Regions from separate parts of the Sporosarcina sp. Y838 genome, predicted to be linked through region 1. Evidence: a T-box and tRNA genes for the amino acid it is inferred to sense, from the RefSeq annotation. Region 1 holds a T-box; the other holds one or more tRNA genes.
What was found. The T-box of region 1 lies ahead of ileS (isoleucine--tRNA ligase). A T-box ahead of a tRNA ligase gene usually reads a tRNA of that ligase, here a tRNA-Ile.
Positions count from the first base shown of each region.

Region 2: it encodes a tRNA-Ile, which carries the amino acid that the T-box ahead of ileS (isoleucine--tRNA ligase) is inferred to sense. The anticodon was not compared.

Region 1 is NZ_JBXCJD010000001.1:367,510-382,281, forward strand. It holds gene AC1TO4_RS01760 (DUF881 domain-containing protein) at 1-392, shown strand, start outside; gene AC1TO4_RS01765 (DUF881 domain-containing protein) at 430-1,146, shown strand; gene AC1TO4_RS01770 (small basic family protein) at 1,150-1,518, shown strand; gene ftsA (cell division protein FtsA) at 1,616-2,896, shown strand; gene ftsZ (cell division protein FtsZ) at 2,939-4,123, shown strand; gene AC1TO4_RS01785 (transposase) at 4,776-5,048, shown strand; gene AC1TO4_RS01790 (sigma-E processing peptidase SpoIIGA) at 5,396-6,250, shown strand; gene sigE (RNA polymerase sporulation sigma factor SigE) at 6,240-6,950, shown strand; gene sigG (RNA polymerase sporulation sigma factor SigG) at 7,045-7,827, shown strand; gene AC1TO4_RS01805 (PRC-barrel domain-containing protein) at 7,906-8,151, shown strand; gene AC1TO4_RS01810 (YggS family pyridoxal phosphate-dependent enzyme) at 8,221-8,913, shown strand; gene AC1TO4_RS01815 (cell division protein SepF) at 8,910-9,356, shown strand; gene AC1TO4_RS01820 (YggT family protein) at 9,383-9,673, shown strand; gene AC1TO4_RS01825 (YlmH family RNA-binding protein) at 9,699-10,475, shown strand; gene AC1TO4_RS01830 (DivIVA domain-containing protein) at 10,688-11,197, shown strand; T-box leader at 11,250-11,467, shown strand; gene ileS (isoleucine--tRNA ligase) at 11,625-14,387, shown strand; gene lspA (signal peptidase II) at 14,525-14,772, shown strand, end outside.
Region 2 is NZ_JBXCJD010000017.1:8-14,779, forward strand. It holds rRNA gene rrf (5S ribosomal RNA) at 7-122, shown strand; tRNA gene AC1TO4_RS15750 (tRNA-Val) at 170-245, shown strand; tRNA gene AC1TO4_RS15755 (tRNA-Lys) at 336-411, shown strand; tRNA gene AC1TO4_RS15760 (tRNA-Arg) at 544-620, shown strand; tRNA gene AC1TO4_RS15765 (tRNA-Met) at 666-740, shown strand; tRNA gene AC1TO4_RS15770 (tRNA-Asp) at 744-819, shown strand; tRNA gene AC1TO4_RS15775 (tRNA-Gly) at 890-960, shown strand; tRNA gene AC1TO4_RS15780 (tRNA-Ile) at 968-1,044, shown strand; tRNA gene AC1TO4_RS15785 (tRNA-Asn) at 1,046-1,120, shown strand; tRNA gene AC1TO4_RS15790 (tRNA-Glu) at 1,173-1,244, shown strand; gene AC1TO4_RS15795 (DUF6744 family protein) at 1,986-2,708, shown strand; gene AC1TO4_RS15800 (hypothetical protein) at 2,733-2,927, shown strand; gene AC1TO4_RS15805 (hypothetical protein) at 3,013-3,162, shown strand; partial or broken gene AC1TO4_RS15810 (group I intron-associated PD-(D/E)XK endonuclease) at 3,709-4,128, shown strand; gene AC1TO4_RS15815 (PH domain-containing protein) at 4,590-5,204, shown strand; gene AC1TO4_RS15820 (cysteine hydrolase family protein) at 5,482-6,027, opposite strand; gene AC1TO4_RS15825 (Lrp/AsnC ligand binding domain-containing protein) at 6,401-6,508, shown strand; partial or broken gene AC1TO4_RS15830 (MFS transporter) at 6,669-7,850, opposite strand; gene AC1TO4_RS15835 (MarR family winged helix-turn-helix transcriptional regulator) at 7,891-8,250, opposite strand; gene AC1TO4_RS15840 (winged helix-turn-helix transcriptional regulator) at 8,536-8,871, opposite strand; gene AC1TO4_RS15845 (SIR2 family NAD-dependent protein deacylase) at 9,091-9,957, shown strand; gene AC1TO4_RS15850 (SIR2 family NAD-dependent protein deacylase) at 9,994-10,872, shown strand; gene AC1TO4_RS15855 (SIR2 family NAD-dependent protein deacylase) at 11,014-11,802, shown strand; gene AC1TO4_RS15860 (HD domain-containing protein) at 11,842-12,420, shown strand; partial or broken gene AC1TO4_RS15865 (nicotinate phosphoribosyltransferase) at 12,481-12,908, shown strand; gene AC1TO4_RS15870 (DUF6744 family protein) at 13,135-13,509, shown strand; partial or broken gene AC1TO4_RS15875 (group I intron-associated PD-(D/E)XK endonuclease) at 14,093-14,545, shown strand; gene AC1TO4_RS15880 (hypothetical protein) at 14,561-14,770, shown strand.

The sequences.
Region 1 (14,772 bases):
TAATCCCTGCTGCCGGACAAGGTGTCAAAATTACCATGAAAGATGCCGATTACGATCCGGTTGAACAGAATCCGAATGATTATATTGTTCATGAAAGCCATATTCTTCGCGTTATTAATGAACTTAGGATTTCTGGAGCGCAAGGATTAGCGATAAATGGGCAAAGAATAACATCAAACTCTTACATCAAATGCACAGGACCAGTTATTACGGTGGACGGCAAGACATTTCCTGCACCATTCGTTATAGAAGCAATTGGGGATATGAATGTACTGGCATCCGCGCTCCATTTAAAAGGCGGTGTGATTGACAGTTTAATACGGGATAATATTGTGGTTACAACTGAACAATTAAAAGATATTCAACTATCGGCATTACTGGATGAAGGTTGAATAACGGTCTAGGAGGATCCGAAAGGAGGTTGGACGGATGAAGAAAATACATTGGAGATTTACTTTAATCCTGCTCCTAGTTGGATTCATGTCTGCCGTCCAATTCAATTCGTTGAAAAGTCCCGAAGAAAGGGATACGAGGGATATTTGGGCAATCCGTCAAGACTTGGCAGCTGAAAAGCAATTTCATTCTGAATTGCTGTCTGAAATTCGTGAATTGGACCAAACGATTATTACATACAAATCGTTGAACGATGAAAATACTGGAACAGCCTTAACCCAAACAGTGGACAAACTCTATCGTCAAGCGGGCGTCACGGACATTCAAGGTCCTGGCATTGTCATCAAGGTAAAGCCTTCACCGGAGAGTGTGGCATTTGGGATTCCGATAACGGGGATATCACCTGATTTGCTAACACGTTTTGTCAATGAGCTAAATAGGTTTAATGGGCTTACTTATGAAATAGATGGTAAGCGGTTTACGATATTGAGTTCAATCAGGGATATTAACGGTATGACAACTGTAAATGGACTAAATGTATCTACCCCCCCGTTTACCATTAAAATCATTTCCCCGACGTTTACGGAAAGTGAAAAGTTGTATAATTATTTATTGGCTTCGACCATTCATGATGACTTTTATATCGACGATTTAATCCTCGAGGTTGGGAAACCCGAAATGGATCTTGAGATACGAGGCTATCCAGACAGATTTGATAATCAATTTTTAGAAGAATTGCCGAAAGGGGAATGACTTATGTGGTTACCTATACTCGGTCTCATAATTGGAATTTCGCTTGGACTCTTGTCAGACATTCAAATTCCACAAATATACGATAATTATTTATCAATTGCAGTACTTGCCGCTTTAGATACGTTATTTGGAGGCATTAGGGCGCATTTACAGCAAGTATACGATGACAAGGTGTTCGTATCGGGATTCTTCTTTAACATCGCTCTAGCGGCAGCACTGGCATTTCTAGGAGTGCACCTTGGAGTCGATCTGTACCTGGCAGCAATCTTTGCCTTTGGGGTCAGGTTATTCCAAAATATCGCCGTCATTAGAAGAATTTTACTTGTAAAGTGGACGGAACGAGGTAAGATTTCAAATACTAATGTATTGTAATGAAAGGGTTTGAACAAAGTATGTCGAAAATATTTAGACAATACGCTCCTGATACAATAGAATGGGAGTTAAGAGTTGATATGGGAGGTGCCAGCAATTGAGCCAATCAGAACTATATGTATCACTTGATATAGGTTCTTCATCGGTTAAAGTATTAATCGGAGAAGTAGATGGTGGATCCCTACATGTTATCGGAGTTGGTAATGTACAATCCGCGGGAATCCGAAAAGGAACAATTATCGATATAGATGCAACCGTTCAGACTATCCGAAAAGCTGTAGAACAGGCTGAAAGAATGATAGGAATGCAAATTCGTGAAGTCATACTTGGTATACCTGCAAATGGCGTACTATTACAGGATGTCAAAGGCGTTGTTGCAGTTAACTCGGAAAATCGTGAAATCACTGACGATGATCTGGATCGAGTCATGAAATCAGCACAAGTTATGTCTGTTCCACCTGAACGAGAAATTGTTAATATTATTCCAAAACAATTCATTGTTGACGATTATGATGAAATAACGGATCCACGTGGAATGATAGGCGTACGTTTGGAAATGGACGGCACGCTAATTACTACATCAAAAACATTGGTTCATAATATATTACGCTGTGTAGAACGTGCAGGACTTGTGATACGAGAAATTTACCTACAACCGCTTGCGGCTGGTACATTCGCATTAACGGATGATGAAAAAAACCATGGTACTGCTTACATTGATATTGGCGGCGGGTCTACGACAGTTTCGATTTTCGGTCAAAACAGATTCATGTCGACAGCTGTTATCCCTGTGGGTGGGGATCATATTACAAAGGATTTATCAATTATTTTAAAAACCCCAACCGAACAAGCAAGAAAAATTAAACACCAGTATGGACATGCATTCTCTGATGATGCATCTGATGATGAGTTGTTTGAAGTGCCTGTGATCGGTGCTGATTCAAAAGATCAATACAGTCAACGATACATATCTGAAATCATCGGTGTACGGCTTGAGGAACTTTTTGATCTCATCCTGGAAGAACTGTATCGGATGGGTGTAAGGGATCTACCCGGTGGTGTAGTGTTGACCGGTGGAATAACGAAAATGGATGGTTTACTTCAACTTGCCAGACATGTGCTAAAAACGAGAGTTCGAATTCATACACCTGAATACATCGGGGTTAGAGAACCGATGTATACGACAGCGGTTGGTCTTATCCGTTATGCGCATATGCAAGATTCTTATTTTGGCCATGTGCCAGATTCACCGACAGTAGAATCGGATAGTCATTCGGCGGCTCCTGTTAATAAGAAAAAATCGGCAGAACGCAGCAAAGAGAAGAAACCAGGATTAATGGATAAGGCTAAAAGAGTTTTCGATAATTTCTTCGAATAAGGGTATTAAATAATTGTATGTAATGGATTAGGAGGAGAAACGATGCTGGAATTTGACACGAATGTTGACGCGTTAGCCGTCATTAAAGTAATTGGTGTAGGTGGCGGTGGGAACAATGCTGTAAATAGAATGATTGAACATGGGGTACAGGGAGTCGAGTTTATTGCAGTAAACACAGATGCGCAAGCTTTGAATCTTTCTACTGCAGAAGTGAAGTTGCAAATTGGCGGTAAACTGACACGGGGACTTGGAGCAGGTGCAAATCCAGAAGTTGGTAAAAAAGCCGCTGAAGAAAGTAAAGAGCAGCTGGAAGAGGCATTGCGTGGAGCGGATATGGTCTTTGTCACTGCAGGTATGGGTGGAGGAACAGGAACGGGTGCTGCTCCGGTCATCGCACAAATCGCGAAGGATCTTGGTGCACTGACGGTCGGAGTCGTAACAAGACCATTTACATTTGAAGGTCGCAAACGCCAGACACAGGCAATCGGTGGTATTACGGCAATGAAAGAATCTGTCGATACGCTAATAGTCATTCCAAATGATAAGTTACTAGAAATCGTAGACAAAAATACACCTATGTTGGAAGCTTTCCGCGAGGCTGATAATGTACTTCGTCAAGGGGTACAAGGTATTTCTGATTTGATCGCTGTACCTGGACTTATTAACTTGGACTTTGCGGATGTTAAAACAATTATGTCCAATAAAGGTTCTGCTCTAATGGGAATCGGTATGTCAACGGGAGAAAATCGTGCGTCAGAAGCTGCGAAAAAGGCTATCTCGAGTCCTCTACTTGAAACTTCGATTGACGGTGCCAAAGGCGTACTTATGAATATCACAGGTGGTTCTAACCTGAGTTTGTTCGAAGTGCAGGAAGCTGCAGATATCGTAGCTTCAGCATCAGATGAAGATGTGAATATGATTTTCGGATCGGTTATCAATGATAACTTGAAAGACGAGATTATTGTGACAGTCATTGCAACTGGATTTACCGAAGAGCAACTAACGGTATCACGTCCGTCTAGAAGCGCTGGTTTCGGTGCAGGACGTCCACAGGCACGTGAACAACAACAACAACAACAACAACCTCCAGTACAACAACCGCCAACGCGGGAACGCAGGGAGGAAGCGCCACAGTTCCAACAACAGGAACCTCCACGCCAACCTCAAAATAATCATCAAGATGACGCGCTCGATATTCCGACTTTCTTACGTAATCGACGCAGATAATAATGAGAAATTAAAAGCTTACCAAAGATGCAATTGCATTTTTGGTAAGTTTTTTTGTGTGGAAATACTATAAATAATCCACAACTATTAGTTGTACAATATATGACGTTGGTGAAAGAAAATCCCTATCTCCACAAAACAGGAGAAAGGGATAAAATTTTACTTACGTCATTTTTTTATAAATGTAAATTGAACTAAAGAATCCTACTACACGCTGATTTCCGTTCCGAGCGGACGCGTTCCGTGGGGCGTGCGGTGAGCCTCCTCGTCGCGAAAACCGTGCTCCTGCGGGGTCTCACCTGTCACGCTAATCCCACCGGAGTCGCCGCTCTGCACTCCAATCAGCTAAAAGTGTGGGGAACGTAAGTTCAATATAAATAGAGAACAAGTAAGATTCCTTGTAGCATTAAAGTCGACTAAAGCCATCATCCAGGAGGGAACTCACTTGTCATACACTAATATTTTAAATCCCTACTCGATATTCAAGACTCAAACATCACTTTTGAAGAAAAGTTCATAAAAGAAGGGACTTTTAAAGGAAAAGTATATAAAAATGGGACTCAATTGTCTCGAATTACTTTACCGATTACGGGTGTAAATCCAACCTATTTACTTTTGAAAAAGAACAATCCCTGGCAATAGACGTTAAAGATTGCACTCCGAAAACATCTTTATTTACCCTTACAATACCGGAAGGATTGAAGGGGTTAACAATAAAATTAAAGTATTGAATCGTGTCGCATATGCATACAGGAATCTCCAGAATTACAAAAACCGTATTATTTTACACTTAAGTTTAAACCATCTGATAAACATAGCGAACAAAAACGATCACGCTCTAAAGCAGCACAATCTAACTGTCGAGCATTTTATGGGATTGGGCAATTTATGTATACATATATCTAATTTTAAAGTGCAATTTTAGTTGCTTGGAGTGCAAGATGGCGACTCCGGCGGCTGAAGCCGTGCCCGCGGAAAGCGTCCATCTGGAACGGAAAGCAACGAGATATTTGGAAACCTATATAATAAAGGATTGCCGCAAAAAATCAGTTTTACTGACTTTCTGGACAGTCCGGCGACAAAAAAAATCAATTATAGGCGGCTAAAATACTTCACCAACGTCATTTGACAAAGAACCCAGTTATTCAGTAAACAACCATATGTACCGAAAACCGAAATCGAATTCTGTCGATTTCTTTTTTTTACTTAACCCTCGTTCCGACAAACATTTCATGGCATAGATGATATCGTTGTTTTCAGGGAGGGCGGTTTATGTACGGAGAACTCATTGTCGGAGTGAATATGCTGTTCAATTATGCTATCCTTTCATTCGCTAACAAAGCAGGAAACGTCCAAGCCGCTCGCAGAAGACTAGTGTTAGCCGCTTTTGTAGGTGCTTTGGCTGTCACCATCTTGCCATCTTCAATCGTCACTTTAATTTTTTCCTTTATTTGTATGACTTTCTGTGCATTTGGAAGAAACTTTGGCATTTGGAAAAAGTCCTCGGTTATGGTTTTAATCGGTGCAGTATTTGCAGGTGGTTTACTTACCGCTTTTCACTATCGCATCAACATGTTCAGTTCTTCAATAAACGTTCTAACTTATGCGATTGTGGCATATGTCTCCCTATACTTCATGAAAAAGAAGTGGCTAGATGTCAGAACTGCTCGCCATGTATCGGAGCTTCGTAAGTCATCCATATTGAACATATGGAATGCAAATATTGAAATTGATGTGTTCATCGATTCAGGGAACGGTTGTACTGAGCCGTTGTCCGGAGCTCCAGTTCACTTTGTATCATTTAAAGTGCTTGAAAGACATATTCCGAAAGATCTACTAGAACCGCTTCTTGCTTGGGATCCACAAAGTACACCCTCAATGTCTGCATTTCCGAAAGCTTATCAAAAACAAATACGGTTAATACGTTTGGTCACTCTTCAGGGACAGTCCTGGGCTGTCGGCTTCAAGTTCGATCGATGGGTGCTTGGTGATGAAGATACAATGCAACCAGGTTATATAGTCGTGACTAAAAATGACCGCCGTTATCCTGATGGTGCTGAGGCTATTTTGCACGTATCCGCAATGGATATATTAAATGGGGAAAGGGGAACTGCTTATGCTACATGAACTAAAGAAGTGGATGTCGGTTATTGCCAGTTTTTTTAAAAAGAAAAATGGCACATACTATATTGGAGGACACGAATCTCTTCCAAAGCCATTAACACGGGAAGAAGAAGCTGAAACAATCAAAGCATTCATGGAAGGCGATATGAACGCGCGTGATAGGCTTATAGAAAAAAACCTTCGCCTCGTTGTCTACATTGCACGTCGCTTTGATAACACCAACACACATATCGAGGATCTTATCAGCATCGGTGCGATCGGACTTATAAAAGCGATTGAAACATTTAAAACTGACAAAAATATCAAATTGGCTACTTACGCATCTCGTTGTATTGAAAACGAAATTTTAATGCATCTCCGTAAAACGAATAAGACGCGGTCAGAAATATCTTTTGATGAGCCACTCAATTCTGATGCGGACGGAAATGAATTGCTATTGTCGGATATACTCGGCACAGATGAGCACATTATCATTGATGACGTAGAAAAGAAAATAGAACGCCAACACATGATTGAAGCGATTACGAGCCTTGACGAACGGGAGCGCTATATTATGGAATGCCGATTTGGCTTGACGGGACAAGTGGAAATGACACAAAAAGAAGTTGCAGAACTGCTTGGGATTTCACAATCTTATATTTCCCGACTTGAAAAGAAAATAATCTCGGAATTACGTGAAAGTTTAAATCAACCCATTGCATAATGGTTGAAATTGGCGAAGCGGATTCCCGCATATTCTGGACAACTGCGGACAGACTATCTTGTACAGTCATCTACAGAATGCGGAGGAAAAGCGAATGGTACGTACTAGAGTAGAAATTTGTGGAATTGATACGTCCGAATTGCCATTACTAACAAATGATGTGATGAAAGCAACGTTTGTCAGGCTTCAAAGTGGAGATCATTCAGCAAGAGAAGAACTTGTTATTGGTAATTTGCGTCTTGTCCTTAGCTTAGTTCAGAGGTTCGCGTACAGGGGAGAACAGGCGGATGATTTATTTCAAGTCGGCTGCATTGGCTTACTTAAATCGATTGACAACTTTGATTTGAAACATAACGTCAGATTTTCAACTTACGCAGTCCCAATGATTATCGGAGAAATAAAAAGACATTTGCGTGACCATCATTCAATACGGGTATCAAGATCACTACGAGACATTGCATATAAGGCCATCAGAGCCAAAGAACAATTCATTAACGACAATCAAAGAGAACCGCGAATTTCAGATTTGTCAGAAGCAACCGGGATTCCTGCGGACGATATATTATTTGCACTAGACGCAATTCAAGATCCCATGTCACTTCATGAACCTATGAATGGAGACAGTGGGGATCCCGTGTTCATGATGGATCAGATACAAGACAAAACCGTGTCAGAAGAGCGGTGGTTGACATATGTATCTGTAAAAGAAACGGTATCATCAATGGATGAGAGGCAGCAATCCATCCTATCCAAACGATTTTATTTGGGACAGACGCAGACGGAAATTGCAAAAGAACTGGGCATTTCTCAAGCGCAAATATCAAGATTAGAGAAGAGTGCAGTTAAAACGATACGAGAAGGAATGGAACAAAATTGATAATAGTAACGCAATGCAGCGATTGCATTGCGTTATTTTTTTGTTCGTGTGCATATATTCAATCATAGGAGGGGTTTTATGAAGTTTTCAGAAATGCAAAAAAAAGAGGTTATTGATGCAACTAAGGGTTCGTTCCTAGGTTTTGTTCAAGATGCCACAATTGATATTGTTACGGGAAAAGTCGAAACATTGCTTGTCGGAGGTGGAGATCGAAGCAGTTTTTTTGAAGGAAAAGACAAAGATACTAAAAGTGTCAATCTAAAAGACATTACAACAATAGGAAAAGATATCGTACTTGTAGGTAAAAAGGTATCAGGAAAATGATTTATAATTGATATGTACGGGCTAGGTTGGTACAATGAAATGAAAGATATATGAAAAGTAGTGATAATAATGGAAAACCTTCAAAGTCGGATAGAAGAAATTGAACAAATTATACAAATTACGTGTGATCGAGCAGGTCGAAAAAGGTCGGAAATAACGGTCGTTGCCGTCACAAAGGAAGTTTCGGTAGCAAAAACCTCTGAAATTTTGGAAACAGGTATTCAACATCTGGGTGAAAATCGTCCCGAAGTTCTTCTTGAGAAGCAGGTAACAATTCAAAATGATGCGATATGGCATTTTATTGGTAATGTTCAAAGTCGAAAAGTAAAAGATATCATAAACAAGATTGATTACCTACATTCAGTAGACAGACTTAGTTTACTAAAAGAGATTCAAAAGCGTGCAAACCATACAATCGAGTGTTTTATTCAAGTGAATGTCTCTGGTGAAACAACAAAATCTGGTGTCATGCCAGATGAGCTTGAAAGCTTCATTGATGAAGCTGCGGCTTTTGATAAAATCCGAATTATAGGCCTTATGACAATGGCTCCATTCACTGAGGATATGAATGCAATCCGTACAGTTTTCCGTTCATTAAGGGAACTCAGAGACAGCATCTCGGTTAAAGAACTGACACATGCACCTTGTACTCAACTATCAATGGGAATGTCGAACGATTTCACAGTCGCTATTGAAGAAGGGGCAACCCATGTTAGAATCGGTACCGCACTAGTCGGAGCAGAAAGCGGGGGAGAAACATGAGCATCAAAAACAAATTTGAGAAGTGGTTTTATCTGGAAGATGAAGAAAGCGACATTAAAGAACAACCGATTCGTGAAGAACAGCGACCAGTACAAGAGCAACCTCGCAGAGTACCTGCCCGAAAACAAACAACCGGAGAACCACAGCAATCTGCTACGGTCGTCAGTTTGCAAAGTCTCCAGAAGTCTTCAAAAGTCGTTCTTATCGAACCACGTGTTTATGCAGAAGCCCAAGATATATCCGAACACTTGAAAAATAAACGCGCTGTTGTAGTGAATTTACAGCGAATCGAACGGGACCAGGGAATTCGAATTGTCGATTTCTTGAGCGGTACAGTTTATGCAATAGGCGGAGACATTCAACGGATTGGGACGGATATTTTCCTATGCGTTCCTGAAAATGTAGAAGTTGATGGCGCAATATCCGATTATTTTGAAAGATAGAAATTGAATGAGGTGTACGGAATAGAATGGCAGAGATCATAACATTACTTTATAGAGGTATAGCATGGCTAATTCAAATTTACTCAATACTACTTATTATATATATCCTTATGTCTTGGGTACCAGCTTCACGTGAAACTAAGTTTGGTAAAATGCTTGAAAAGATTGCAGAGCCTTATTTAGGTTTTTTCAGAAAGTTCATTCCACCACTAGGTATGATTGATATTTCACCAATCGTAGGTTTATTCGCTTTGAGCTTAATCTCAAAGGGGATTTTTGAAGTATATAAAATGATTATGTTATCCTCACTTATGTGAGGATTTTTTATAAGGAGAGAAACAAATGGAAACAATATTGCAACACTTTAGAAAAGACGAACAACCTTTCATCGAAACGGCAATAGGCTGGATTCGTGAAGTGGAGGATACGTATTCACCTAAATTAACAGGATTCTTAGATCCAAGGCAGCTACGTATTGTTGAATCGCTCGCGGGAAGTTCTAGTTTAGTTGTCGGATCGAGTGGCGCATTTCCTGATGCGGAACGTAGAAGAGTACTTATTTACCCTGATTATTTTGTACCTGAAATGGATGATTATCGTATCGCCATGTTCAATGTCAAATACGCTTCAAAGTTTCTGTCCCTAGATCATAAGGATATTCTTGGTTCGATGATGTCATTAGGCATTGATCGTTCGAAGTTTGGAGACATTCGAGTGGATAATGATGAGGTACAGTTTGCGGTTGTGGACGAGTTAAATGATTATATGACTGCGAACTTTATATCGATTGGAAAAGCGAAAGTGACGGTTGAAAAAAGTCATAATTCTGAAGATTGGATAGACACGACAGATACATGGACAGAGGAAATGTATATTGTCAGCTCCTTAAGACTCGATGTTGTAACGGCTGCTCTATTGAATGTTGCACGCCCGAAAGCTGCTTCACTTATACATAGTGGAAAAGTGAAAGTGAACTGGGCTATACGTGATCAACCCACTTTTGAACTACAAGAATCGGATATGATATCAATTAGAGGTTCAGGTCGTTTTAAAGTGATTGCAATTGAAGGAAGAACCCGCAAAGATAAAATCAGACTCGTCGTTGGGAAGTTAGAATGAATTATTCTTCATTAACGGGCAGTATGCCTCCTACTTTAAGACTTAACCATCACGCGGCGTTCGTAATCTGAGTTCTTTTACAATCAATGGAATGAAAATTCTCTGTTAATTGAAGTTTCACTTTATCAGACAATAGTTTAAAAAAAGAACTGTCATCTGATGTTCCAACATGTATAATAGAGAATGAATACGTTAAAAGGGAGATGCTTTAAATGGCTTTATCACCACTTGATATACATAATAAAGAGTTTGCAAGCAAGTTCCGTGGATATAATGAAGATGAGGTAAACGAATTCCTGGAACAAATCATGAAAGACTATGAAAACGTTCTTGCGGAAAACAAAACATTACAAGCCAGTTTACAACAATCAACGGAACAAGTTTCCCACTTTAACACAATTGAACAAACGCTTCATAAGTCAATTCTTATCGCCCAAGAAGCTGCGGAGGATGTACGACGTAACTCAATGAAAGAATCGAAATTGATAATCAAAGAAGCTGAAAAAAATGCGGATCGAATCGTTAATGAAGCACTTTCACGTGCACGTCAGATTTCTGTGGAAGTAGAAGATCTTAAAAAACAATCCAAGGTTTTCCGTGCGCGGTTTAAAATGCTTATTGAAGCGCAACTTGACCTTATCCAGTCAGATGACTGGGATGTTTTGCTAGAATATGAAATCGACGCAGAACGCTTAGAAATGGTTGCTGACCTAGATTCGTAAGTAAACTTGACTTTGGTCTTAATGCACACATATAATTATATGCATATATTTAGAACAGGCGTTGAAGGAGAAAGTACTTTCCGAAATTGTGTACAGCGAGCCGGGGATGGTGGAAGCCCGGTCAACAAATTGGAAATGAAGATCACTCTTGAGCCGGATTATGGAATGATTTACGTAATCCCGGACACACCCCGTTATGGTGTCTGAGTGGTAGCAAATCTGTTTGCTGCAAGTAGGGTGGTAACGCGAGATTAATTCTTCGTCCCTTTTTAGGGGTGGGGATTTTTTTTGTTGCTCGGAAAATCATGAAATTTTTCGCCAAAGGATAATCTACGAAAGTCGTTGGCTAAACTTGGATTCTGGGTACTCTGCGCTTTTTAAATGTGCGAACTGATTACGCTTTTCAATTTTAAAGGAGGAAAACAATATGGAATATAAAGATACACTTCTTATGCCGAAAACAGAGTTCCCAATGCGAGGAAACTTACCTAACAAAGAGCCTTTAATGCAAGAGAAATGGGCAGAGATGGACATCTATAAAAAAGTACAACAACGAACTGAGGGGCGCCCGTTTTTTGTTTTACATGACGGTCCTCCATATGCAAATGGCGATCTCCATATGGGCCATGCTTTGAACAAAGTGTTGAAGGACATGATTGTCCGCCACAAGTCAATGTCAGGATTCCATGCTCCATACGTTCCAGGTTGGGATACACATGGACTACCGATTGAGCAGGCATTAGTTAACAAAGGTGTAAAGAGAAAAGAAATGACTGTAGCTGAATTCCGCAAGATGTGTGAAGAATATGCACTTAGTCAGATTGACAGCCAACGTAGCCAGTTTAAACGGATTGGTGTTAGGGGCGATTGGGATAACCCATATATCACGCTGAAGCCATCATTTGAAGCGCGTCAAATTCAAGTTTTTGGAGAAATGGCGAAAAAAGGTTATATCTATAAAGGACTAAAACCGGTTTACTGGTCTCCTTCGAGTGAATCTGCACTAGCTGAAGCAGAAATCGAATACCAAGACAAGAAATCTCCATCTATTTATGTTAGTTTCCCTGTTAAAGATGGACTTGGTGTGATTGATGAAGATGTTAATTTCTTAATCTGGACGACGACTCCGTGGACGATTCCTGCAAACCTGGGAATTTCTGTCCATCCTGAATTTATATACGTCATTGTTAAAACAGGAGAAGGAAAATTCCTAATCGCTAAAGACTTACTTACATTTGTAGCTGAAGAGCTCGGATGGGAAGATTATGCGGTTGAACGTGAACTAAAAGGTATTGAGCTAGACCGTGTCATTGCCAAACACCCATTGTATGATCGCGACTCACTTATCATGCTCGGTGAACACGTCACAGCTGAAGCTGGTACGGGGTGTGTCCATACAGCACCGGGTCACGGGGAAGATGACTTCTATGTTTCTAAGTCATACGGAATTGATGCGCTTTCACCAATTGATGACCGTGGCGTTATGACGGACGAGGCACCTGGCTTTGAAGGGCTCTTTTATGAAGATGCAAACAAAGCAGTTACTGAAGCGCTCAAAGAAGTGGGCTCACTTCAAAAGTTATCATTTATCACTCACTCGTACCCACATGACTGGCGTACGAAAAAACCGGTAATTTATCGAGCGACTTCACAATGGTTTGCTTCAATTGAATCGTTCCGTTCAGAATTGCTTGACGCAATAAAAAATACGAAATTCACACCATCATGGGGTGAAACGAGACTGTATAATATGGTTCGCGACCGCGGCGACTGGTGTATTTCACGTCAGCGTGTATGGGGAGTACCAATTCCAGTATTTTATGCTGAAAATGGAGAACCAATCATTACGGATGAAACAATTGCCAACGTTTCAGAATTGTTCCGTGAAAACGGGTCTAACATCTGGTTCGAACGCGATGCAAAAGATTTACTTCCAGAAGGTTTCACACATGTTGGAAGTCCAAACGGTCTATTCACAAAAGAGACAGACATCATGGACGTCTGGTTCGATTCAGGCTCGACGCATCAGGGTGTACTTGTAGAACGAGATGATCTTGTCTATCCGGCTGATCTCTATCTTGAAGGATCTGACCAATATCGTGGATGGTTTAATTCATCTCTTACGACGAGTGTTGCGATTAATGGCCATGCGCCTTATAAGGGCGTGCTAAGCCATGGTTTCACACTGGATGGCGAAGGACGTAAAATGAGTAAATCAATCGGTAACGTCATCGTTCCTGCGAAAGTGATGAATCAGCTGGGTGCAGATATTCTTCGTCTATGGGTATCTTCTGTTGACTATACAGCGGACGTCAGAGTGTCGGATTCAAATTTCAAACAAGTTTCTGAAGTATATAGAAAAATTCGTAATACACTCCGTTTCCTTCACGGGAATACATCGGACTTTAATCCGGCAACTGACTCAGTCGCATTTGAAAATCTGCGTACAGTAGACAAATTTGTTTATGTGAAGTTGCAGGATATGATTAAAGAAGTACGTGAAGCATATGATAATTACGAATTTGCAAATGTATATCATGCAGTAAATAACTTCTGTACGGGTGAATTGAGCTCGTTCTACCTTGATATTGCGAAAGATGTTGTATATATCGAAGGTGCAGATCATCCACATCGTCGGGCAATGCAAACAGTAATGTATGAAACCTTGATTTCGCTGTTGAAATTATTGACACCAATTATTCCGCATACGACAGATGAGCTGTGGGCATTTGTTGAACATAAGAAGGAAGAAAGTATTCAGCTTACAGATATGCCTGACGCGAAAGATCTTGGGGAAACAGCACAAGCATTGCGTGAGCGTTTTGTTACCTTGATGCTTGTCCGGGATAATGTTCTGAAGGCGCTTGAAGAAGCGCGGAATGATAAAGTGATCGGGAAGTCGCTTGAAGCGAAAGTAACGGTTGCTGTCCCTGAAAACCTGAAAGATGTATTCGCGGCGGACGATATCGATTTCGCACAATTCTTCATCGTATCGCAATTTGCTGAAGGTGATATTACAAACATGCCTGAAGGTACTTTGAAACTGGATACGGTAAGTGTTCTTGTTGAAAAGGCAGATGGTGAAAAATGTGAACGTTGCTGGACAATTTCCGAAACAATCGGAACTGACGAAACACATCCAACACTATGTACGCGTTGTGCAGAAGTCGTGATAGAGCATTATTCGTAAGACGGGTTAAATTGAAAGCCGCCGCTGCAGTCTTTTTATTAAGCTTGCTGCAGCGGCTTTTTTTAGCGTTGAAACGCGCTCATATAGGTGTCTATGTGGTAAAATAGTACGTAATCTGTCGGACGGGGGTATTTGGATTGTTCATTTATTACGGATTGGCGGCATTGGTCATAGTTTTAGATCAGATTACTAAATGGCTTGTCGTTAAAAATATGGAACTTGGTGAAAAAATCAGTATTGCAGAACCTTATTTGGGGCTTTTATCTCACCGCAACAGGGGAGCGGCATGGGGAATGCTCGAAGGTCAAATGTGGTTATTTTATATTGTCACAGTAGTAGTTGCAGGCGGCATCATTTATTACTTTCATAAAGAAGCGAAAGGTCA
Region 2 (14,772 bases), on a different contig from region 1:
AAAGAGTCTGGTGACGATTGCGAAGAGGTCACACCCGTTCCCATACCGAACACGGAAGTTAAGCTCTTCAGCGCCGATGGTAGTTGGGGGGTTCCCCCTGTGAGAGTAGGACGTCGCCGGGCTTGAACAACTCAATATACTGTTTTCAGTATACAACCAATTATACCTAGGAGGATTAGCTCAGCTGGGAGAGCATCTGCCTTACAAGCAGAGGGTCGGCGGTTCGAGCCCGTCATCCTCCACCATGAATTTCAAGAAATCAAATTATACGCCGGAGTAGCTCAATTGGTAGAGCAGCTGACTTGTAATCAGTAGGTTGTCCGGAACCACTTTTCGAGCCATTAGCTCAGTTGGTAGAGCATCTGACTTTTAATCAGAGGGTCGCAGGTTCGAATCCTGCATGGCTCACCATTTTATGACTGCCGTCATGATAGATATTGCGGGTGTGGTGGAACTGGCAGACACACAGGACTTAAAATCCTACGGTATGTGACTACCGTTTCGATTCCGGTTCTCGGCATAAATACTTAGTTATACTTATATGCGCTCGTAGCTCAATTGGATAGAGCACCTGACTACGGATCAGGAGGTTGTGGATTCGACTTCTGCCGGGCGCACCATTATTTTTTTAACAATTTATATATTACCGTTACTCATATTGTTATCGCGGGGTGGAGAAGTGGTATCTCGTCGGGCTCATAATCCGAAGGTCGCAGGTTCAAATCCTGCCCCCGCAACCAAATGGTCCCGTGGTGTAGCGGTTAACATGCCTGCCTGTCACGCAGGAGATCGCCGGTTCGATCCCGGTCGGGACCGCCATTTTTATTAGTATTATCATAGGGTTTAAGAAAAGCGAGAGCTTACTGTAAACCGAAGCCACCATTATTATGCGAGTGTAGTTTAGTGGTAAAACCTCAGCCTTCCAAGCTGATGATGAGGGTTCGATTCCCTTCACTCGCTTCAAAGAGGGCCTATAGCTCAGCTGGTTAGAGCGCACGCCTGATAAGCGTGAGGTCGGTGGTTCGAGTCCACTTAGGCCCACCATTCCGCAGTAGCTCAGTGGTAGAGCAATCGGCTGTTAACCGATCGGTCGTAGGTTCGAGTCCTACCTGCGGAGCCATTTTTTGGGGAAGTACTCAAGCGGTGCGAGGGTTTTCTCCGCCATATTCTTTGGCCCCTTGGTCAAGCGGTTAAGACACCGCCCTTTCACGGCGGTATCACGGGTTCGAATCCCGTAGGGGTCATAATAAAAAGCAGCTTTACTAGTTCATTTAGAACTAGTAAAGCTGCTTTTCGTTTGCTTCGAGAATACTATATAGTCGGTACTAATAATCTAGAACTTGATCGAATAAAACTTTGAACGGCCATACGAATTTTTGTACCGAATCAAAGCTAACATATCTCCAAGTCCCTCAATCGTATGCTCAATTGCTAAATCTGAAGTAAATGGATTGAAATATCCCTCATTATAACATAAATATACTAGGTAAGGTTATCTCATTAAAACAGGACCTAGAAGAAAGTATTAAATAAAGAATGTAACCCCAATATGTCATTCTTATTTTATTGCTGTGTGATTCTATTTTTGTTAATATTAATATATATCCAATCGTTTCTTTGTCACCTTTACCACCGGTGAAAGTCGTTACACTTTTGCATATGCAGAAGGAGATTCGGCACAAATGTTCAGCCTTCGTATTCCTCATATAAAGGAGAAGTTAGGCAGACGTGTTACACGTCCGAAAATTACTTTGGCATGCCAGAAGAGGTACTTGCGCATTTTGCTTGAACTATATTAAAGCCGATTTTTCCTATTCAGGAGATGTCGGTTTTTTTGCATTCAAAAAGGTACTGAAGGGAGATGGAAGAGAAGCTATTGAAATCAGAAAAGAGGGTTATTTTAAAACGCATTTACTTAGCAATTGCTATGTATAAATGCGTTTTTCTATCTATATAAAATACAAAAATAGAAAGGGTTGTTAGATATGTCGATTAATCTTGATAATATGACGGCTGTTCAAAACCAGCAACAAGACGGTATTCTCGGTCATCTCATGTGGTTCTCGGTTGGCAAGCAATTAATCAAAATGGATGATTTGGAGAAAGCGCTTGTTCAATCAGGATTGCCTGTTGAATGGATGCCGAATGCGATTCGTCCAGCCGATGCATTTCGAAGAAGTACTAAAGAGATAGAGACTAGAAAATCTACTGGGCACGCTGGAGTATTCGAGAACTATCTTATTCGCGAAGTGTTCTCGGACAATAGCCACGTGCAGCGGAACATTGTAGTGGAGACTGTGGATCAGGCTGGTAAACGTCTTAATTACAGCAGTAGAGCGGGAGTAATCACGCTAGATAAGCACAATAGTTCTCTAAGATTTATAACGGAGAACGAAATTGCAAAAGAGCTGTGCTATGAAGCGGAACGAAATTTTAATATTTATAGAAACCATTATTCAGCCCAACAAATAAGAGTAATGGTTAATAAAATCTTACAGTCTTTAGCACCCACACCAGTACGCCAAAATGGGGGAATTTACTTTGTCCCAGATTCACATACGGATGGGTTGAATCTGCTTGTAAGCTTCACGTCCTCTCTTGAGAACTATCGTAATTACAAAGGCATTGTCACCAATGAAGCAGATTTACTAGAAAATAAAGTCATGACAATCCGAGCTGCGGTTTCAAAAATGGTTGCGAATCTCTAAAAATAGTGGAATGAAGAGATTAAAATGACTGAGTTTTATCAAACAATAATGGGAAGAAAATTCTACGATAGAGATGTTGTCGATTGTGTGCAACATATTAAAAAGATTGCTTATCAGCTCGAACGTTCAAATGAATTAAAAGAACAGGAATTGCAGATGGAAATGCGTGAGCTTTCAATAAAAGAACAAGAATTGTTTATTCTTTCATCGAAATACTGAGGAGGATTCTTTATAGGGAAGTACGGTTGCAAAAGAAACCGGCTTCCTATTTTATTTAAACTAAAATTCAAAGGGGTTATTCAATATGACAAACACTAATTATGCTAAATTAGAAGAAATTAAAAATGCACTAAATGCAAAGTTTTTCGAGCGTGAGCAAGAAGTTGAAGGAATTCTTGTCGCTCTAGTAAAGCTATTCTATGCCAGACAAATGAATTCGAAGAAGAGTATTTGAAGTTGTAAAATACATTAAGATGCATAATGTTGTCAGTGCAGAATAATGGGTAACTCAACTTGAAAAAGTAAGTCTTTATAACATTTTTTGGACTGAAAAGTTTATACACATATTATACACATTGAATAGACGAAAGGTTGGTGTATATGGGTTTAAAGGCTCTTAAAAACGTCCTCCTGGGACATAATTTGAAAAGTAGATTCAATAAGAAACACCTGAGACGTTGTTTATTCAATGTTTCAGGTGTTTTTGATTTTGTTGAAAATCCGTTCGGATTTGAAAGTTTTTGAAAAGCAACTACACAAATTTCATAAACGACAAGTGATTAGTTTGTTTTGACGCTATGCTTTTGAAAGGAATAACGATTGATATACTGATTATGTTGTTTATAAAGTTGGAAATATTATTCCCTATCAATCATAATGAATATAATTCAAAATTGGGACTGATTGTCATGAAAACGGTAAGATTCTTGTTTTATATTTAAAGGAAATTAGTGATGTTTCTATCGAGCACCGGCACATTACAGGAAAGAGGTGAACAACCTTGTATCATCACACTAAGAATTAGGGAGATTTAGGAGTTTTAAAAGCCCAGGTCGATTTACACCAAAAGGGCTATATGATAATGGCACCCCATACTGAACATTCCCCATTTGATCTTGTCGTTTATAAAGATGGTTATTTCAAAAGAGTTCAGGTCAAGTATAGGGAGTTAACTTCTAGAGGGATTCTAGAGGTCAGATTTCGTTCATCTTATTGCAACACAAAAGGTATTGTTACATCAGTTGTCGAAAAAAACGAAATTGATGTGTATTGCGTTTATTGTCCACAAACCGATGAATTCTATTACTTTGACCCTAAACTATTTGATAAGTCATTAAGCTTGAGAGTAGCGGCACCGAAGAATAATCAGGAGCACAACGTAAAGTTTGCAAAAGATTATCGTGAAGTTCCTAGTGTTTAGCCAAGACATCAATTGGGGGGATGAATCCCTCCGTGGTCATTTTAAAGATGTATAAAAGATATGAAATAAGTCTATTTAGTAAATAGGGTTAAAGAACAAGATGCGGTTTTACTTTTTCTTCTCTAAATGTACAAACACAATTTTTAAAAAAACAATAGAGTATCTTTGACTAATTAAAATATCCTTTAACCTTTCAACTGAATGAAGGATTTTTTATTATGACGAAAAAGACAGGATTATTTGGTTAGTGTTGTTACCGTTTGACTGTTACAGAAATCGAGAGTAATGGACAGGCTACACTAAGTTAGATTCGCAAGTAATCAATCTTCAATGTTACCAGACAAGGTGAGAGAAGTTCACAGGGAATTACTTATCAGTTTGAATAGAGGTTCTACATTTATCTCAAGAAAAGTTATATAATACAGGTGAAAGAATATAAGTAGAGAGAAGGGGCGAGGCATATGTTGAAAAAATTTGCTTCAGATGCGTTAGGCTTGTCGGATATCGGTAAAATCATAGGTCCAGAAGATTATGATAAAACGGATGCGGATGATTATATTCGAAATGAAGAGAATGAAAAGATTTATTTTTTAATCAAGACAAAAATGGATGAATATTGCTTTACGAACATTGCATTTATTCACGTCGATGGAGAGAAAGCTATATCTTCGAAGCGCTTGCTAAAACGCTATTCGTATTCGCAATATCAAATTACCGATGTGTTTTTGGAAACGGCGGGAAAAGTGGATTTGGATGTTGAAATCAAGTTCTCTTTAGGCAATCAATCGTTCAGCATTGACGTTGATAAAAAGCAACTTGCCCAATTGATTGATCTGTACAAAGCATTATCTTATATTTCGGAAAAAGTCCACGACAACAATATCCTGTTAGAGTTAGCGAATGGAAGTCTTGATAAAGCTGTAACAGTGTTGCATAACGCACGACTGTCTGATATCCAGCTAGCCGACCAGTATAAACAATTGACCGAGTTTGGTTTCTCCTGGTTAACGGCTGCCCGTGACCAATACCGAATTAAAGACTTTGGTGATGTGTTTGAGAAATATATTAACAATTAACTTATAAGCTAGCAGTACATTTTATTCTTTAGAAAAGTGTGGGGTCCTTCTGATTTGTAAATCTACACTTTGAAAAGTTTTTGCCTTCAACAGGAAAGGTCCCAAGTTCCAAAACAACCCCGGAAACAGGTAAATTAGATGTGCTAGTAAAGGATACTATTACTGCATAAATCAGGCTAAATGAGGAGATTGTTCGCATAGATTGTTTCCAGAAAAATTAAAAGGCATTTGGGAATAAGCGCATTCCCAAATGCCTTTTACATTAAGATTGTGTTTCTTATTGCAAGAAGTCCTCAGTCGAAGTTACAGCACAATACATACCGTTAAGTGCACCGACAAACGCGTAATGAACCTGTTCAGCTGGAACGTCTTTACCATCATAAGATAAGTCTGTCGTCGCACATGCATCTTCAATAAGTGTCGTCTCGAAGCCTAGATCCACTGCCGCTCTGACTGTCGCATCAATACACATATGCGTCATCATTCCTACCACGACTACCTTGGTTACGCCATTTTCTCTTAATTTGTTTTCCAAATCAGTCTGTAAAAAGCTGTTAGGGAAATGTTTGATGATAATGCTTTCGCTTTCCAAAGGTTGAACAGTTTCATGTATTGCAGCACCGTCCGTATCCGGAAGGAAGAATCCTAAAGCAGGATCAGCTGCGATATGCTGAACATGAAAAATATTCTCTTTATTGTTCTGCCTAAACCATTCAAGAACTTTAGCAGCATTAGCCGCGGCTTTATCTGGATTAACTAATTCCATCTTTCCATTTGGGAAATAGTCATTTTGAATATCTACAATAATTAGCGCTGTGCTCATTATATCTCCACCTCATTTAAAGTATTTTGGTCCACTTTAATCATATCTCGTATATTGTTTTTTATCGATAGGTTGGCGAAACACTTTCAGCTCAAAAAATTTTACGGTGAAACAAATGTATTATGGAACTTGATAACATTGAATTTCAGATCCTACGGTTACTATCCGATAATTCACGTATCCAATGGTAAGACTTAGGCGAACAAATTCATATGACGGGACAAGTAGTAGGGAATCGTATAAAAAACTTGAAGATAGTGGCGTAATTATAGCCTTCTCTCTACAAGTCGATGAAATGAAAGTGGGACTCACTTATACAGCGTTTATCATTATATTTATGAAAACAGCAAACCATGATGCGTTTATCCGATTAATGAATGATTGCAAAGAAGTAGTGGAAGTTCACCGCGTATCAGGAGAAGGCTGTTACCATATAAAAGTCAAATTGAACTCTCAAAAACAATTGAATCTCTCTTTCTAGATAAAATTCTTGAGTATGGGAATTATAGTGTACATTTATCGATACAAGAGATTAAACAACAAAGTCCTTTGACTGCTACATGATAAAATGGTTACGACCAGTGATTTGAATATAAAATAAAAATTCGCTATCTAATGAGATAGCGAATTTTTAAGTAGGTTTAATTGAGGTGAGGCTTCTTTAATTTTGTACTTGAAATAACAAACGCGATGACAAGCACAACTGCGGCAAATACATACGGTATATCGATGTTGATATCAAATAAAATACCGCCAATAATTGGTCCTATTATGATACCTAAGCTAGTGTAAGCAGAGTTCATACCCGCAATATACCCCTGGTTTTCCCCAACGATTTTTGACAAAAAGGATGTCACAGCAGGGCGTAAAATATCACCAGAGAAAAATACAATGCTCGTAATGACAATCATCGTCCAGTAACCATCTATTAAAATCGTAATATAGATAAAAATAGCAGAAGATAGTAAGGTTAAATTAATCAGCATTCGTTCCCCAATTAATCTGACCAGCTTATCAAAGAATAAAATTTGAGCGACAACCCCAGCTATTGAACCGATTGTAATAATAAATGAAATATCACGGACCGTAAAGCCAAACTTTTCATCGACGAATAAGCTAAACATCATTTCATAAACGGCTAGTCCAAACGCTAGTACGAACACGATCAGTAGTGGTGTGAAGTGCTGTGACTGAAAAGATTTTTTAAACTCCTGAATAAACGCTGGTCGTACAGCGGATGCACGATTTATTTGTAGCTGCTCTGTTGAAATTGAATCGTCCATTACAATGGCAATAACAATGGCAGTAATCGATGATATGGCAGCAGCGAAGAAGAACGGTGCGCGTATCCCAAACTCCGCAATAAATCCGCCAATTCCTGGACCAATTATAAATCCTAAACTAATCGCAGCCGATTGCTAGCCTAACACTTTTGCACGATTTGTTAGCGTCGTTTTATCGGCAATATACGTAACAACAGCTGGCATAATGAAAGCGGCACCTACACCGCCAAGTAGACGGCTTACAAATAATAGCCACGTTTCATTTGAAAAGCCAAACAGTGCCTCTGAAAATGAAAATAACAAAAGACCGATGACCATCATTTTTTTACGGCCGATTGAATCGACCCATACACCTGTAAAAGGGGAAGCGAGAAACTGTGCAAAGGCCATCGCAGCGAACAAGTATCCTACAACGGCACCACTTAAACTTAAATCCTTCGCAATCGATGGCATAACTGGTGCGGCAAGTCCCATCCCGACAAAAGCAATAAATAAACTAGATAATGCAAGTGCAATAGACACTTTCTCTTTTCGATTCATAATTGATTTCCTCTAATTAATTGTCAAACAATTCACGGTCCTATTTGTCGGAAGATGAAATGGATGCATTTACTTTCTTCATCGTTTGTAATACATTTTGCAATTGTTCTAAATCGATGTCAGCGAAGTGCTTCGTCATAAATTCTTTATCTGCTTCTTTACTTAATGTCTGATAAGCGAGACCTTCTTCTGCAAACCCGATGAAGTACTCGCGATGATTATTTGGATTGGCCTCACGTTTGATAAAATTTAGTGCTTCGAGCTTCGATAATACTTGGCTCACAGCACTTTTCGAAATCGCAAATTTCTTGGCGATTTCATTGTACAATAGATAATTTAAATAATATTCACTAAAAACGACAGTCAATTCTTTAAACAATTTTTGATAATTTGAATGCATAATATCCTCCATCTTCTTCAGTTAAGTAAACTGAACTTAACTGAAGAAATGTATCTTATATGTTAACGCATTTTTTGTCGACAGTTTTTTCATTTCACAAAGAACGTTTAGACGGTACATTTGGTTTTATGAAAAATATTAGAAGAGCTTGTTATACACCAAAAGACAATGGAAATAATTCGAAGAAAAATGGTTGCAATCATCAAATACGGATGATTGCAACCATTTTTTCTTTGAGTCTTCAGGATCAAATCAACCATGCAATATACCTGAAGTATCTCTCTTTTATATTTCCTTATTATGATCTCCCCATTGGCACATTATCTGGATAATAGGCCAGAGCGTGTGCCCCTTTTCAGTCAGGCTATATTCCACCTTAGGAGGGATTTGTGGATATTCTTCACGATGGACTATACCATCACTTACCATTTCCTTTAGTGTAGAACTGAGCGTTTTATATGTTATTTTACCCATCATACGCTGAAGTTCATTATAACGCACTACACCGTTTTTTGATAAATTGTAAATAATTAGTAGCTTCCATTTGCCGTTAATAATAGAAAGTGTGTAACCGAAAGAGGTCTCTTCATTGTCAGCAACATTCATTTTGGAATTTTTCATTTTACACTATCCTTCTGGATAGTATGCGTCGTAAAAGTGCATACTGTTTTTTAGTTTGTATCCACTATATAATATATTTAGGTTCAAGTAAAGGTGTGCTTTACAACCAAAACAGATATTGCGCATCTGAGACTTTACGATTTGTTGTTGAGCGGGGGGCAATATATGCGTGAATGTTTTCAACTGCAATGTATAAATCTATAGGAGGACAAATATAGTATGTTAACACAACAATATCAAGACCATTTAGTGACACTACTTCAGAAAATCGAAGAAGCTGAGGCGGTTGTGGTTGGTGGCGCTGCTGGGATGTCTGCTGCCGCCGGGTACAACTGGTATCAGACAGATGAAATCTTTCTGAAATATTTTAGTGAATTTGCAGATAAGTATGGGATTGAAAATATTTTTTATGGTTTTTATCACCGTTTTGAGACAAGAGAAGAACGCTGGGCTTATATTGCTACTTTAAACAAGTTTGTATATGATGCCGAAGCCGGTAAGCCCTACCTTGATTTATTGCAACTGCTTCAAGATAAAAACTATTTCGTCCTTACAACGAATCAAGACACTCAGTTTTCAAAGGTTTTTCCCGGAGAGAAGGTCTCTGCGATTCAAGGGGATTGGCGTTATTATCAATGTTGCAACCGTTGCCACGATCATGTTTATTTCAATAAAAAGCAAGTTGAAGAAATGTACGCAAACATAGAGGGAACTAAAATTCCCACAGAGTTGATTCCTACTTGTCCAGAATGTGGGGAGGATATGGAACCATGGGTACGATCTCGTGTTTTTCTAGAAGGAAGCCTTTTCAGAAGCGAATTAATGAAATTCCAAGCATTCCTTATGAAAAACAAATATAAAAAGATCCTATTCCTGGAATTAGGCGTAGGAACGATGACGCCGATGTTTATTAAAGAGCCATTTTGGGAGATGACTCATAGTTTGCCGAATGCATACTATATCAGCATCAATCCTAAAGATGCGGTGGTTCCTAGAGAGATAAGCGAAAAAGGACTCGCAATTAACGAAGATATTGCCCGAGTTCTTGAAGATGCCCTGAACGAGAAGGCGAAAGTAGCTCAATAATAGGAAAGCGAAAAATACAAAGGAGGACAAAAAAATATGTTATCACAACAATATCAAGACAACATAGACACATTACTAAACAAAATCCAAGAAGCTGAGGCAATTGTGGTAGGTGGCGCTGCTGGAATGTCTGAGGCTATTGGACACACTAGTTTTTATCATACTGATGAAAATTTCCTGAAGCATTTTGGAGGATTTGCAGATAAATATGGGATTGAAAACCTTTTTATGGGCTATCATTTCCGTTATCCTACAAGTGAAGAACGGTGGGCTTTTCTTGCGACTGAAATTAAATTATTACATGATGCCGAAGCTGGTCGCCCCTACCTAGATTTATTGCAACTACTTCAAGACAAAGACTATTTCATTGTTACAACGAATCAAGACGCACAGTTTCCCAAGACTTTCCCTGAAGAGAAAGTTTCCCCAATTCAAGGGGATTTGCGTTATTTTCAATGTGGCTCCCGTTGCCATGATCAAATTTATTTTAATAAAGAGCAAGTTGAGAACATGTATGCAAACATAGAGGGAACCAGAATTCCAACAGAGTTAATTCCAGTATGTTCAGAATGCGGGCAGGAAATGGAACCATGGGTGCGCTCTTATGTATTTCTGGAAGGAAGCACTTACCAAAGTGAATTAAGAAAATACAATGAGTTTCTTATAAGAAACAAAGAGAAAAAAATTCTCTTTCTGGAATTAGGCGTTGGAACAATGACACCAATGTTTATTAAAGAGCCGTTTTGGAATATGACTTATAGTTTTCCGGACGCCTACTACATTACAATTAATCCTAAAGATGCGATCGTTCCTCGAGAGTTAATTGGAAAAGGACTTGCCATTAAAGAAGATATTGCACATGTCTTACAAGATACTTTGAGCGGGAAGGAAAAAAGAGATTCGGATATTGGATAAGTACTCGGCAATCTGGTTTCTCATTACGCGAATTCATTAAGTAAAATATATTCATCGAAATTTTAGAAATAATGGAGGTTCATATGAAAGAGAAATATTATAAGGTTTTAAGAAAAATAGAAGAGGCTGACAGCATTGTAATTGGCGCAAGTAACGGCCTCGCCATTTCGGGAGGTACTAATATTTTTTTCAGAGGATTCGTCCTTTCTGGAACATTTTGGCGATCTCCGTAATAAATATGGTTTTCGTAGCATCCTACAAGGAGCTTTTTATCCATATTCATCAGAGGAAGAGAAGTGGGCATTTTTTAGCCGTATGTACGCCTACTTTTTAAACAACAAGGAAGCTAGTCCTGTTGTAAACAACCTTTATGAATTGGTGAAGGATAAAAATTATTTTGTAGTTACCTCAAATACAGATTCTCATTTTACATTGGCAGGATTTCCAAAGGAACGCCTTTTTGAAATAGAGGGCAATTGTCGGTATTTGCAATGTTCTCATGGTTGCCATAATCAAATTTACCCAGGTGACGAAATATTGAATGAAATGGCCCGAAACCAAGAAAATGGGAAAGTTCCTTCAAGCCTTATTCCTAAATGTCTAGAATGTGGTGACCCAATGCAAGTACATGTCGAAGTCGATCGCAATTTTCTAAGAGGTGAGGCATGGCAAGCCAGTTTGCAGGCTTATCAGAATTTTATCGATAATGCTCTTGGCAAAAAAATAGTCTTACTGGAATTAGGCGTAGGTGCAAGAAATCAATTGATTAAAGCTCCATTTATGAATTTAGCTAGCTCGGAAGAAATTGCTACTTATATTACCCTGAATAAAGGAACCGAGCTTTATATACCAAATGCAATTGCAGCTAAGTCTATTGGTGTTGACGGCGATATTGCCGAAGTGTTAGAGCAATTAGTTCAGATGAAATAAGCTAATTTGCATTAGTAGAAAACAGAGGGGGAATGAATGATGTATCTGTCAAATATTCTGGATAAACCTGTCTGCCAGCCCATCAAAGAGCCTTATGAACGATGGTATACATTCATGGAGCAAAACGTAGAGTTTTGGCTGCCGGATAGTGAATGGCATACGAAAACCCATTGCGCCCGCGTACTGTTACTGGCACTCCTCATCGGGCATCAAAAAGGTCTGAGTGAAGAGGAAAAGGAGCTACTAGCGATGGCGGCTGTTTTCCATGATTCCCGTCGCCTTGATGATGGGATTGATAAAGGACATGGTAGTCGTGCAGCAGTGTATTACAAAGAGTATAGTCGTGCGCATGATTTGTCCTATGATGCGAAAACCTACTACATTATCTATTACCATGACCAGGATGATTCACTTAGTTTGTCAGAGATTGCAAAGTCTCCCGATTTAAGTGGACGGGACGTGCTGCTGTATCAAATTTTCAAGGATGCTGACGCACTGGATCGTTTCCGTCTGGGTACTGATGCTTTGGATGTTAACTATCTTCGGACCGAAGAAGCTCGTCAACTTGTTGAATTTGCAAAAGATCTCTTACAGAAAAGTAATGAAACTAGTGCATAAAAAAGTCTATTTAACGTTAGCAGGTCCGGGCGTACTTTGTAAGGTTAGGTGGTAAGTGTAATGAACAGGTATGTTGATGATAGCCTCGCTCTTCACACGGACTTGTACAGAATCAATACGGAAGAAGCTAATTTGGAGGACAATATTAATAGGGGAAAAGCAGTATTTGAATTGTATTTTCGGAAATTGCCGTTTGGAAATGGGTATGTGATTTTTGCTGGATTGGAACGAATCATTGAATATCTTCAAGCATTTCATTTTTCTGAAAGCGATTTGGAGTATTTAAAGGAACTTGGCTATCGAGAAGACTATGTTGACTTTTTGCGAACGGTACGTTTTACAGGAACTGTTCGTTCCGTGAAAGAAGGGGGAAGTTGTATTTGGCAACGAACCCATTCTTCGTATCGAATACACCGTTAATCGAAGCGCAACTCATCGAGACGGCCTTGTTGAATATCGTGAACTATCAAACATTGATCGCAACCAAAGTCAAAATTGATACATACGCATATTACGTGAACTATATTAAAACCGTTTTTTCCTATTCAGGAGATGTCGGTTTTTTGTATTAAAAAAGGTATTGAAGGGTGATAGAAGAGGATCTATTGAAATAGGAAAATCGGGTTATTTTAAAACAGATTTACTTAGCAATCGCTAGATATAAATGCGTTTTTTTATTTACTTAAAATACAAAAATAGAAAGCGTTGTTAGGTATGTCAATTAATCTTGATAATATGACGGCTGTCCAAAACAAGCAACAAGACGGTATTCTAGGGTATTTAATGTGGTTCTCGGTTGGCAAGCAATTAATCAAAATGAATGATTTTGAGAAAGCACTCATTCAATCGGGATTACCGGTTGAATGGATGCGGAATGCAATTCGTTCAGCCGATGCATTCCGAAGAAGTACTAAAGAAATAGAGACTAGAAAATCTAATGGACGCGCTGACGTATTCGAGAACTTTTTTAAACGTGAAGTGTTCTCGGACAAGAGCTACGTGCAAAGAAACATTGAAGTGGAAACAGTAAAACAGGCTGGGAAACGTCTTAATTACAAAAGTGAAGTGGGAGTAATCACGCTAGATTAGCAGAAAAGTTCTCTAACATTTATTACGGAGAACGAAATTTCCATGACTGATAGTAACTTTGTGTGCATTTAGATTTAGAGAAATACGGTCGACTTAATACGAAGAAGTATGTCTTTGCAATAATACGCGTCATGAAAAGTCTATACACATATTTTACACATTGAATAGAAAAAACCTTGGTTTATAATGGTTTAAAAGCTCTTAAAAACGCCCTCCTGGGACTTAATTTGAAAGTAGATTCAATAAGAAACACCTGAGACGTTGTTAATTCAATGTTTCAGGTGTTTCTAATTTTGTTGAGAATCCGGTTGGAATTAAATTTTTATGGAAAATGACTACACAAATTTAAAACAGGACAAGTGATTAGCTTGTCCCAGCACTATGCTTATGAAAGAAACATCGAATGATCTACTGATATGTCGTTTATAAAATTGGAAATAATTTTCCCTATCAATCATAATGGATATAATTCAAAATTGGGACTGATAGTTATGAAAACGGTAAGATTCTTGTTTTATTTTTAAAGGAAATCAGTGATGTTTCTATTGAGCACCGGCACATTACAGGAAAGAGGTGAACAACCTTGTATCATCACACTTAGAATAAGGGAGATTTAGGAGTTTTAAAAGCCCAGGTCGATTTACACCAAAAGGGCTATATGATATTGATACCTCATACCGAACATTCCCCATTTGATCTTGTCGTTTAACAAAGATGGTTATTTCAAAAGGGTTCAAGTCAAGTATAGGGAGTTAACTTCTAGAGGGATTCTAGAAGTCAGATTTCGTTCATCTAATTGCAACACAAAAGGAATATTTACATCAGTTGTCGAAAAAATGAAATTGATGTGTAATGCGTTTATTGTCCATAAACTGATGAATGCTATTACTTTGATCCCAGCCATGCGAAGCAGAATCCTGATTTCCGTGAAGGTAGACCGAAGAAATTCACTAAAAAGCAAAAAGTACATGATTTACATATATTGGAAGAGGGATCCTATACGCACACTAATCCGTGCCAAAAGAGAAGTAGCTAGAGGGGGCAGATAGTGATGGCCAAGAAATCACTTTTAGAATATCAAAGGGAATATGAAAGGATCATCCATGCAGATCAACCAAGAAAAGATATTCTACTGGCTGGTTTAATGACTGAAATGGAGAAACAATTCAAAATCCCGGTGTTTAGGAATGTAGTATGGGAACGAGAAAATATAAAGGTAATAGCAATGTATCGCAAGTTAAGTATTACAAGGAAATTGTGAAG